3 regions of the Alteromonas sp. ABD4_190 genome follow, and region 1 is predicted to be linked to each of the others. Evidence: predicted binding sites of a transcription regulator. Region 1 holds the regulator's gene; each other region holds the start of a gene.
What was found. Region 1 encodes sigma-54, which starts transcription at its own class of promoters, with help from an activator protein. Its sites were predicted from a motif close to GTTGGCACGNNNNTNGNNT; they were not measured.

Region 1 (3,717 bases):
GAGCTTACTCACCAGCCAATGCATGAGCGCGCACGCCGCGGTATAGGCTACCTCCCGCAAGAGGCATCAATATTTAGGAAGCTTACGGTACATGAAAATATCATGGCCATTTTGCAAACCCGTAAAGATTTAAATTCACAACAGCAAGAAGAAGAAGCAGACGCCCTACTTGATGAATTTAATATCAACCATATACGTAATAGTACGGGGATGAGTTTGTCCGGGGGAGAGCGGCGTCGCGTAGAGATTGCCCGAGCTCTGGCAGCAAAACCACAATTTATTTTGTTAGACGAACCATTTGCCGGTGTTGATCCAATATCAGTTAATGATATAAAGAAGATAATACAGCATCTGCGAGATAGGGGTATTGGTATCCTTATCACGGACCATAACGTACGCGAAACATTGGACGTTTGCGAAAAAGCGTACATTGTGAGTCATGGCGAGCTTATTGCGCAAGGAACTGCGGAACAGGTTTTAAGTAATCAAAAAGTAAGGGACGTATACCTAGGCGAACAATTCAGGCTATAGTTAGTGTAACCGAATTGTCATTTTTCAGTTTCGCTCTGGTATATTTAATTTAGAGCATTTAAATAAGACGTAGATGAAACCATCTTTACAGCTAAAATTTAGCCAACAACTTACCATGACACCTCAGCTACAGCAGGCCATTAAGCTGCTGCAGCTTTCTACGCTTGATCTTCAGCAAGAGATTCAAGAAGCGCTCGACTCTAACCCGCTTTTAGAAGTGGAGGAAGGTAACGACGAGCCACAAGTAGAAAAGAACAATGTCGATAGTGACGATAGTGCTGCTGAAGCGACAGCTTCTGCATCGAGCGATACGCTAGAAGCGGGAGATGCACTGGAGAAGAATGATCTTCCCGATGAGCTACCTATCGACAGTACCTGGGATGAGTATTATTCGGCTTCTTCCGCGCCTGCACCTGGCCCATCTAACGATGATGAACAAATCTTCCAAGGCGAAACCACTGAAGACATCCAAGAACATCTTCTTTGGCAAATGCGCCTCACTCATTTTTCAGATACTGACCGCGCTATCGCTACAGCCATCATCGATTCGATTGACGAATCAGGTTATTTAACCGTTACCCTTGACGATATCTTAGATGCTGTTAATGACGATGACTTAGAAGAGCCTATCGAAATGGACGAAATAGAATGTGTGCTTAAGCGCATTCAAATGTTCGACCCCATTGGTTCAGGGTCTCGTACACCTCAAGAGTGTCTTATGGTGCAATTGCGCCAGTTTTCAGAAGACACACCGTGGCTTGCTGAAGCGAAGCAGCTTATTGAGGAATATTCAGACTTACTGAGCAGTAAAGACTACCGCACGCTAATGCGTAAGAGCCGATTGAAAGAAGATCAGCTGCGCGAAGCAATGCGTTTACTCCAAACCTTGAATCCTCGCCCAGGTAGTGCTTTAGTTACTAAAGAGCCTGAGTACGTTATTCCTGATGTCTCAGTAACCAAGAAAAATGGCCGTTGGGTGGTTGAGCTGAACCCCGACAGTCTGCCTAAATTAAGCGTAAATCAAACGTACGCAGCAATGAGTCGCCGTGCCAAGAATAGTAGCGATTCACAATTCATCCGCTCACACATGCAAGAGGCTAAGTGGTTCATAAAGAGCCTTGAATCTCGCAACGATACCTTGATGAAGGTTGCAAATTGCATTGTGCAGCAGCAAATGGGCTTTTTTGAGCACGGCCCGGAAATGATGAAACCAATGGTGCTAAATGATGTCGCAGAAATGGTAGATATGCACGAATCGACTATTTCGCGTGTGACAACACAGAAGTATATGCATACGCCCCGTGGCATCTTTGAATTGAAGTATTTCTTCTCAAGCCACGTAGCAACCGAGTCAGGTGGTGAGTGTTCATCTACAGCGATTCGTGCATTGATCAAGAAGTTAGTGGCTGCGGAAAATCCTAGCAAGCCGCTAAGTGATAGCAAGATTGCTTCATTGTTGGCCGAGCAAGGCATAAAAGTCGCTCGGCGAACAATAGCAAAATACCGGGAATCGTTATCGATCCCGCCGTCGAACCAACGCAAAAGCCTTATCTAAACGGGCTTAATAATATAAGGAAGACGAAATATGCAAATCAACCTTACTGGTCATCATGTCGAAATCACCGACTCTTTGCGTAATTATGTCGATACGAAGTTCAGCAAACTTGAACGTCACTTTGATCACATTTCTAATGTGCATGTCATCCTGAACGTTGAAAAATTAAATCAAAAAGCTGAAGCGACTGTTCATTTAAGTGGCGCTGAAGTATTCGCATCCTCAGAAAATACCGACATGTATGCGGCGATTGACAGCATGGTTGATAAACTCGACCGGCAGGTAATCAAGCATAAGGAAAAACTGAAAAAACATTAGTAGTTAATTGAGCATGGATATACAAGCCATCGTAAGTCTGGACCGCACCGAGTGTGCGGTTCAGTGTAATAGTAAAAAGCGAATTCTTGAGATCATCGCTGATATCGCTGCCAAGCATAACGATAACATCGACCAGGCAACGGTTCTAAATAGCTTGATGGCTCGAGAACGTATGGGTAGCACGGGTATTGGTAACGGCATAGCACTGCCTCACGGTCGCTTGGCCGGCCTTGAGAAGGTAATAGCAATCGTTGTAACCAGCACACCAGCTATCAACTTTGATGCCCTAGACGAAAAGCCCGTAGACATATTCTTTGCTCTTCTCGTTCCCGAAGAGCAAACCGAAGGACACCTTCAGACACTGGCTACCGTAGCCGGTAAGCTAAGCGACAAAGAAACGATTAAAACAATACGTCGTGCAACAACCAGCGACGAAATTATTTCTGCATTAAGTTAAACAATAAGTGCCTACACCTCATAGGTAGGCGCTTTATTCGACAACTCGTATGTGATGAAACCAGAATATAAGGGAGAATTTAGGTGAAGCTGATCATAATCAGTGGTCGTTCGGGGTCTGGTAAGTCTGTCGCACTTCGCGCATTGGAAGACTTAGGTTACTACTGTGTTGATAATATCCCAGTAAATTTGCTTCCCACCCTCACCCATACTGTTGTTGATGAATACGATCAAGTTGCGGTAAGTATCGACGTTAGGAACCTACCCAAAAACCCTGACGACTTGGTAGAGATTCTAGACTACCTGCCATCCTCTTGGTCGATGACTATAGTGTACATTGACGCAAGCGATGACGTTCTGGTTAAGCGTTTTAGCGAAACTCGCCGTCTTCACCCTTTAGCTAAGCTAAATAAGTCTCTATCGGAGGCTATTAGGGCGGAGTCTGCGCTTCTTGCGCCAATTACTGAACGCGCTGATTTGTACCTAGATACAGACAAGCTAACAATACATCAACTCGCCGAACTGATCCGTGAACGTATTTTGGGTAAGAAAAGTTCACGCCTTGTTCTTGTCTTTGAGTCGTTTGGCTTTAAACACGGTATACCTAAAGATGCTGACTACGTTTTTGACGCGCGTTTTTTACCTAACCCCCATTGGGAGCCAGACCTTAAACACTTAACTGGGTTAGATGCCCCCGTGGAAGTATTTTTAGGCTCACAACCCGTAGTAACCAAATTTATTTGGCAAATTCAAAACTTAATGACTACATGGCTTCCTCACTTAGAGCGCAACAATAGAAGCTATGTGACTGTGGCTATCGGTTGCACTGGCGGCCAACACCGCTCTGTCTATATTGC
Region 2 (3,717 bases), on a different contig from region 1:
ATTGGTAAAAGCAGTAAACAAAGTGGCTACGGGGAGCTATGGGGCAACCCTTGAAGCACCGGCCAAACTAAAAGAAATCACAGAGCTTGCAAATGCGGTAGACAGTATGCAAGCAAGTATTAAAAGTCGTGAAAAGCACATACGCTACCAAGCAGAGCACGATGCGTTAACTGGACTTTTTAATCGCAACTATGTTGAAGGCTTTTTCGAGTCCGAGCTCAAAGAAGGACGGGCTGTTCAAGTTGTGGCTATTACCGTCATTGGGTTTCGAACTATTAATGACCTGTATGGCTATTCAAATGGCGACAATACGTTAAAAGCGTTAGCTGAGCGTTTACAGCGCTGGCCTGGCACGTCTGCACGCCTTGCTGGCGGTGAGATTTTATATATATCGCAGGAATCTCTTAATGATGATCAGCTAGAAACGCTTAAGCACATATTAGAGCAGCCTGTTGAGAGTAATTTAATCGCTATTCCCGTGAAAGTTGCTATGGCAATCATCGAATGCCCGCAGGACGCAACGTCTTCTGAAGAACTTTTCAGAAAAATGAATATAGTTACCGATGAAGCGATTCATAGTGACAGTTGGTGTGTTCGCTATCGAACTGATTTAGAAGATAAATATAACCGTCGCCTTGCAATTACAACAGAGTTGAAACGGGTACTAGCGAGCCAGCAAAACGAATTGTCTATGGTCTACCAGCCTAAGGTTGACCTACAAACGATGAAAGTTTGTAGCATGGAAGCGTTAATTCGCTGGAGCAGCAGTGTTCTTGGTTTTGTTCCACCAGACGAATTTATCACCATCGCCGAGCAAGCAGGGTTGATTGAAAAAGTAACTATGTGGGTAATGCAACAAACCATTACTGACTTGTCTTACTTTAGGTCGAAAGGTTATCGGTTTACTGTTGCCATGAACTTGTCGACACAAGACATTCAGAATAAAGTGTTACTAAGCAAGTTAGTAGCCCTGTTAACGAAAGAAGGGCTATCACCAGATTCTTTAGAGCTTGAAATAACCGAAAGCGATTTAGTTGCTGATGCTGCACTTGCGATTGAAAACCTTAACGAATTAACCGCCAGAGGATTTCACTTCGCAATTGATGATTTTGGTACTGGATATTCGTCACTGGCCTATTTAAAGAACTTACCTGTTAAAACTATTAAAATAGACAAGAGCTTTATTCTTACTCTGGCAAGCGACGAGAACGATCAACAAATTGTTCATACTGTGCTTAGTTTGGCGAATGCCTTTAATTTGAAAGTGGTGGCTGAAGGTGTGGAAGATGTTGCGTCGCTAGAGATCTTGAAAGAGTGGGGATGTGATATCGCGCAAGGTTACTTCATCAGTCGACCGCTTAATCGTCCAGACCTAGAAGATTGGCTGCAAAATACGCCTTTCGGTGAATAGCTTTCTTATTACAAAAAATTTATATTTTTGGAGTCAATGGGATGCTCAATCGTTTATCAACGCTGACATGGCATCTAAAATGCAAACAACCATTATGAAGCGTGAAAATCGCTCCGCAGGCTGAACACTTTCATCAAAGTGTGAGTTTTTTGCCTACTGAGTTGTGAAATTACTTCAAAAACAAGGAATTTACTATGGACATCATTCGTATACTTTTATCAATTTTACTTCCACCGCTAGGCGTATTTTTACAGGTCGGTATCGGCGCGCATTTTTGGATCAATATTTTATTGACCATTCTTGGCTATTTTCCAGGTGTAATTCACGCGGTTTACATCATCGCTAAAAAGTAGGCACTTGAGCGCTTCAGTAATCTGTTATAGGTGAAAGAGCAATCAAACACTAAATATGCAAAAGCCAGCTTGAATAGCTGGCTTTTTACTTTATGACGCCTTTCGGATTGAATACTACCGCCATGGATACCAAGGCTATGTTACGCCGTTAGTTTTTCGTCGTCTAACTCCTGTTTCATCTCTTTTTGATATTCATCAGCAAGTTTTGTTTTCTGGCGGTCGTTAAGCACATTCCCCGCTACCTGGAAGAACTCCTGTTCTTCGTCAGCAAGGTGATGTTCCACTTTTTCTTGAAGTGTCTTCAAATAACGTAACCATGCAGGTGAGCTCATATCGGTGTCATCAAGCTTAGCTAGTAATTCATCAATCTCGTGATGCTCTGCAATTCCGTGACGGGTCAAATCTACGGTGGCGTCTTTTTCTAAAAGATGAGCATAAAAGTGGCGCTCCTCAGCAATAGCATGACTCTCAAGCTGAGTTTTGAGCTCTTGGTAATATTCACGGCGTGCAGCTGTATCGCCACTTGTTTCAGCTAAAATCTTTAACAATAAACGTTGCTTCTCATGGTCTTGGCGTAAAGCTTCAAAAATTTTCATAGGTGGTTCCTTATAAATACCTAAAAAGTTAATCACACCAAGGGTAATGCTATTATTGTTCCATGAATAAAAAGTCTGTTAGCTCCTGAATTTTATAATAAAATCTATTGAACGATGCAGGGGGTGGGTAAAAGAGAACAGAAAAAACGCAAATTTTACAGGTTACTTACCGATAAATTCACAGCAGTATTGTCGTGAATTTATCGAATGAAATATGTGGTAAACGTGCTACACGCCTTGTGCGACCATGGCGTCTGCAAGACGTCTAAACGCTGCGATGTTAGCGCCTTTCATGTAGTCGATATAATCGTGTTCATCACCTACACCTTGTCCTTCTGTAACACAGCGCTGATGAATGCTTTCCATAATAGCGTATAACTGATCATCAAGTACGTTCGCATTGCGCTGATTGAACACGGCGTTTTGGCTCATTTCTAATCCCGACAAGGCGACACCACCTGCATTAGATGCCTTTCCGGGCACATAAACAATTTTGGCATCTAAGAAAAGGGTTTGCGCCTCATTTGTACACGGCATATTCGCACCTTCTAAAACCATCTTACAGCCGTTATCTAGTAATACCTTGGCGTCCGTTTCAAGCAGTTCATTTTGCGTTGCACAAGGTAAAGCAATATCGCATTTTATATGCCATGGCTTTTTATTGGCTATCCATTTCCCCATTTTTTTATCAGCCATGTCTACAAGGATATTATCTCGGTTAGCGTGGTTATCAATTGCCCATTTTAATGCCGTATCCGATAACCCTTCTTCAACATGTAGAAGCCCCCGGCTGTTTGAGAGCGAAATTACCTTTCCACCTTTCTCTACCGCCTTAAGCGCCGCGTGCAGTGCTACGTTTCCTGCACCAGATACTGCAATTGTATTGCCTTCAATGTACGAGTTTCGCTGTTTACAAACCGCTTCTAAAAAGTAGATTAAGCCAAAACCTGTGGCCTCAGTACGCACATAGCTTCCACCAAACTCTAAACCTTTACCGGTTAAAACGCCTTCGAACCTATTGTTTAACCTTCGATATTCGCCATATAGATAACCTATTTCTCTCGCGCCTACGTTAATATCACCAGCAGGTACATCGGTGTTTGCGCCTATGTGTCGTTGCAATTCACGCATAAATGCTTGGCAAAACAACATAATGTCTCTGTCTGACCGGCCTTTGGGGTTAAAGTCAGAGCCTCCTTTTCCGCCACCCATGGGCAGACCAGTAAGGGCATTTTTAAAACACTGCTCAAAAGCAAGAAACTTGAGCACTGATAGATTAACAGTTGGGTGAAAGCGCAACCCACCTTTGTACGGGCCCATTGCTGAATTATGCTGCACCCGCCACCCTTGGTTTACT
Region 3 (3,717 bases), 1.9 Mb from region 1:
GAATTTATCAGACACGTTCAATGAGACAAGTATAGTGACAGAACAAGTAAGCCAGTTAACACAAGCATTATCACGTCAAGTGGAACAAATGACTTCACTTGCGTCGCTGCTTGAAAAAGAACTGCAGCTTATTAGCTCGCGTGACGCTGAATCTTTGATGAACTTGTTAGACGAAAAAACAGCCCTTCTGGGTTCTATTCAATCGCTGGATGCAACGATTGAAGACGCTATCGACAACGAAAATGCGATGTCGGAAGACGATGAAGCATTAATGGTTGAGGCAAAGAAGCTTCTTGAAGATTGCAAATATCGAACACAGGTTAATCAAAAAGCCGTAGAGCAAGGACAGCTACGCCTCACACACTTGCGGAATTTGATGATGGAAGTTCGAGCAAAAGAATCACTTACTTACGACAAAAAAGGGAAGCCAAAAGGCGGAACTTTAGGTGCCGGAGTGAGTGCTTAAGCGTTTACGCCGCATTTTAACGTCGCGGAGTACTAATCGCTTCGGCAGGCAATCTCACTTCCTTATTACGCACCTTTATATACTTTCTTTCGATGTTGTTGGTGCGACCCTCCTTTGGGTTTTCTTCTAGTAATACTTTACATCTTTCACTCGGCGCGGCTTAGCAGTCGACAAATAAATATCGTAGACTTGCTGCATATCTAAAGAAAGCTCAGTTACGTAAGTATCTTTCCCAACGGGATAGGTTTTAACGACCTCGGCGCCTCTTATTACTCCTTCCACAGACGCGCGTAACGTTTCACTGTCAACAACAAGGCGTGATACAGACTGACTACCTTCTATTTTTTGACCGTATACCTGCTCGGTCAACTCTCGGTATGCATCTAATTTTGACGCTTTCATCGCCATTATTAGCTTCATACTGTCAGACTCGCCTTTTTGCGATGAAATCGGTGCGTAACCAACCGCCTTTAAAACAGGGTAAGTTTCAGGCTCAACGGTTTCCCATTCGACGTGCTTATCGATAATGCCACATCCACTCAAAGAAACTGCCAGGCCAAACATAGAAGACCGCAAAAGTAGCTTTGAATTTTTTAGTCTATTCAACCACATAATTTAAAACCTCTGTGTGCATTAATAACGACTTAGTGACGTCTGATTGTTTACTTTCATTACCTATGTAGGCTAATAACCTTTGAGCAAAGCGTTATGAGGCGACTAAACTTTCATAACACATTTTGCAGTTTTAGACCTTGGTTAGAAGGAAATAAGCAATATATGCGCCCGTTTGCTTTTAAAGATAGCTTCCCACTTTAATTGGCACTTTTTTCGCATAGAACTCGCGTAGGTCTCGCATTGATTACGACATTATTTAATCGCAATAACTAAACAACCACAGAGGTGTCACGTGCGACAAGCAAGCAAAACAACGCTAATGGCATGTTTAAGCAGAGCAATGGCCGCTGTTTGCCTACTTAGCCTAATCGCTGGGCAAGCCCATGCCGTTTGGTATGAAGCCACTGGACAGGCTGTGGTAATGAACGGTAACAAGGAAGCAGCAAAACGCGCAGCAACACAGGATGCGCTCAAACAAGCTATGTTATTTGCTGGGGCGTCAGTGCAAAGTGTAGCCAAACTAACTAATGGGCTTCTGAAAAACGAAGAGATGACAATTAGTTCAACGGGCGAAGTCGAACAGTTAGAGCTCGTCAGCGAAACTTATAACGGTGATGTAGTCACAGTTAGTGTACGTGCAGACATCTTTCCTAGAGGGGAAGTATGCTCAGCACAGCAGGACCAAAAGCACTTTGCCACTACTCACTTTAGAATAAGAAACAGAACACAACTGACTGAAGGAAATATTCCACACTTTGATAAGGCGTTTACGCAGCGTTTAGCTAAGGCAATGCAAGAACAGACAGACAATCTCAGTATTACTTACGTTGCTCCCCATACTGCAAAGTTTGATAGCCGTTATACCGACAAAAACGTACGTACACTATCAGATCAAAGTAACACGCAATTCGTTATTGTCGGGGTTATTGATGATTTAAGCGTTACACAAAAAGAAGCATCCATGTTTACACCATGGCGAAGCAACACTTCACACCGTGCTTTTGCAATGTCTGTACAAGTTTATGACGGAATAAACGGCGGCCTATTGTTCAGTTCCTCTTACAATGCTAATGAAGAGTGGACGTTTGACAGATTTGAAGACATTGATGAATTTTCGTCATCCTTTTGGCAATCACGCTACGGTCGGGCGATTGATGGCTCAATCAGCCAATTAATAGAGGATATTAAAGAAGCGACAGCCTGCCAACCTGTTACGGGTCGCGTTATCAACATTGCGAACAACAAAATTTCGATATCTCTTGGGCGAGATAATGGCATATCTGAAAAAGATGAACTATACCTTTATCAGGCCAAAGAGGTGGTCGATAATCGCGGTAGAAAATATCTTCAATATACACTCTACCCCGGTACATTTATTGTTGATAGTGCATATGGCAATTCGTCTGTGGTAGTCAACGCTACATCGGGAATTACTGCGAATATTCAGGAAAACGATTTTGTAGTTAAGAAGTAAATTAGCTTTCACTTTATCAAATGTAAGTCACTGGCGTTGGGGAAACAGGGTTGGAATATCAACAAACCCGTGTTATACCTATAACTACGTATAGTATCTAATACTTAAACTTCAGATAGAGATAAGTACTCTCTCTTATACTTTAGTATGACCTACATAATAAAAATATGACCCTTTCTCTGTTTGCGTCGCACTGCTTAGCATTAGTAGCCTTGCTACTGGCTGGACAACAACTGAGGGATCACTATGTCATCGAGTTTCCAAAGCTCGAACAGGAAGTTAAAAATAATTTTGGAGCTGACAAAGCCTTACATGTCAGTGCGCTAGAAACTAAACTTCACGACCTTGAAAATAAGGCTGTTAAAGAGCAGCTAATCGGTGTAAACGCTTTCTTTGACGAGCATATCCAGTACGCTACCGACGATATCGTATTCAAACAAAAAGACTATTGGGCCACGCCTTCGGAACTTTTTGGTCATTCTCGCGGAGATTGTGAGGATTATGCCATTGCAAAATACGTAGCTCTGCTACACTTAGGTATCGATAGTTCTAAACTTCGCCTAATTTATGTAAAAGCGAAAATTGGTAGAAGCCGAGTAACGCAAGCACATATGGTACTAGGATACTATGATTCCCCTTCATCGGATCCTTTGGTGCTAGATAGCTTAGTGTCTAATGTGTTGCCAGGTTCTCAACGGACGGACTTAATTCCTGTATTCAGTTTTAATGATTCGGGTATTTGGCAGCCGGGTAAAACTGCACAAGTTTCTTCGTCTACCAGCAGACTATCAAGGTGGCGTGATGTTATTGAGCGCATGAAGCAGGAGGGGATTAGCAGAAGGTCTTAGGAGTTTATGTCAATAACAAGAGAATTATGGCTAGCCATTGTAGTCGTCGTCCTTGTTGCAATTGTAGGTAGTGTCACAATTCATGGAATAACTACCAAGCAATACGTAGAAGAACAGCTATATTCAAAAAACTTAGACAACGCGAGTATGCTTGCTCTTACCCTAAGTGGGCTTGATAAAGACCCTGTTTCGCTCGATCTCTTCATAATGTCACAATTTGACATTGGTCACTACGCTTCCATTGTACTTCAAAAATCTGACGGTGAAATCGTTTCTGAATACACTCATGAAGTGCAGTTGGACGAAAATACGCC

Region 2: a site for sigma-54 is predicted at 2,407-2,425, ahead of ACXAFM_RS18660 (hemerythrin domain-containing protein). Genes of this name have one in related genera too.
Region 3: a site for sigma-54 is predicted at 1,282-1,300, ahead of ACXAFM_RS13980 (flagellar assembly protein T N-terminal domain-containing protein). Genes of this name have one in related genera too.

What each region holds. Positions count from the first base shown of each region.
Region 1 is NZ_JBSWWN010000001.1:1,289,926-1,293,642, forward strand. Features, by position in the region: gene lptB (LPS export ABC transporter ATP-binding protein) at 1-531, shown strand, start outside; gene ACXAFM_RS05675 (RNA polymerase factor sigma-54) at 605-2,086, shown strand; gene hpf (ribosome hibernation promoting factor) at 2,117-2,404, shown strand; gene ptsN (PTS IIA-like nitrogen regulatory protein PtsN) at 2,418-2,861, shown strand; gene rapZ (RNase adapter RapZ) at 2,945-3,717, shown strand, end outside.
Region 2 is NZ_JBSWWN010000002.1:246,028-249,744, reverse strand. Features, by position in the region: gene ACXAFM_RS18670 (putative bifunctional diguanylate cyclase/phosphodiesterase) at 1-1,411, shown strand, start outside; gene ACXAFM_RS18665 (YqaE/Pmp3 family membrane protein) at 1,606-1,764, shown strand; gene ACXAFM_RS18660 (hemerythrin domain-containing protein) at 1,905-2,360, opposite strand; gene gdhA (NADP-specific glutamate dehydrogenase) at 2,589-3,717, opposite strand, start outside.
Region 3 is NZ_JBSWWN010000001.1:3,210,593-3,214,309, reverse strand. Features, by position in the region: gene flgN (flagellar export chaperone FlgN) at 35-466, shown strand; gene ACXAFM_RS13985 (LPP20 family lipoprotein) at 593-1,078, opposite strand; gene ACXAFM_RS13980 (flagellar assembly protein T N-terminal domain-containing protein) at 1,374-2,555, shown strand; gene ACXAFM_RS13975 (transglutaminase-like cysteine peptidase) at 2,723-3,403, shown strand; gene ACXAFM_RS13970 (bifunctional diguanylate cyclase/phosphodiesterase) at 3,410-3,717, shown strand, end outside.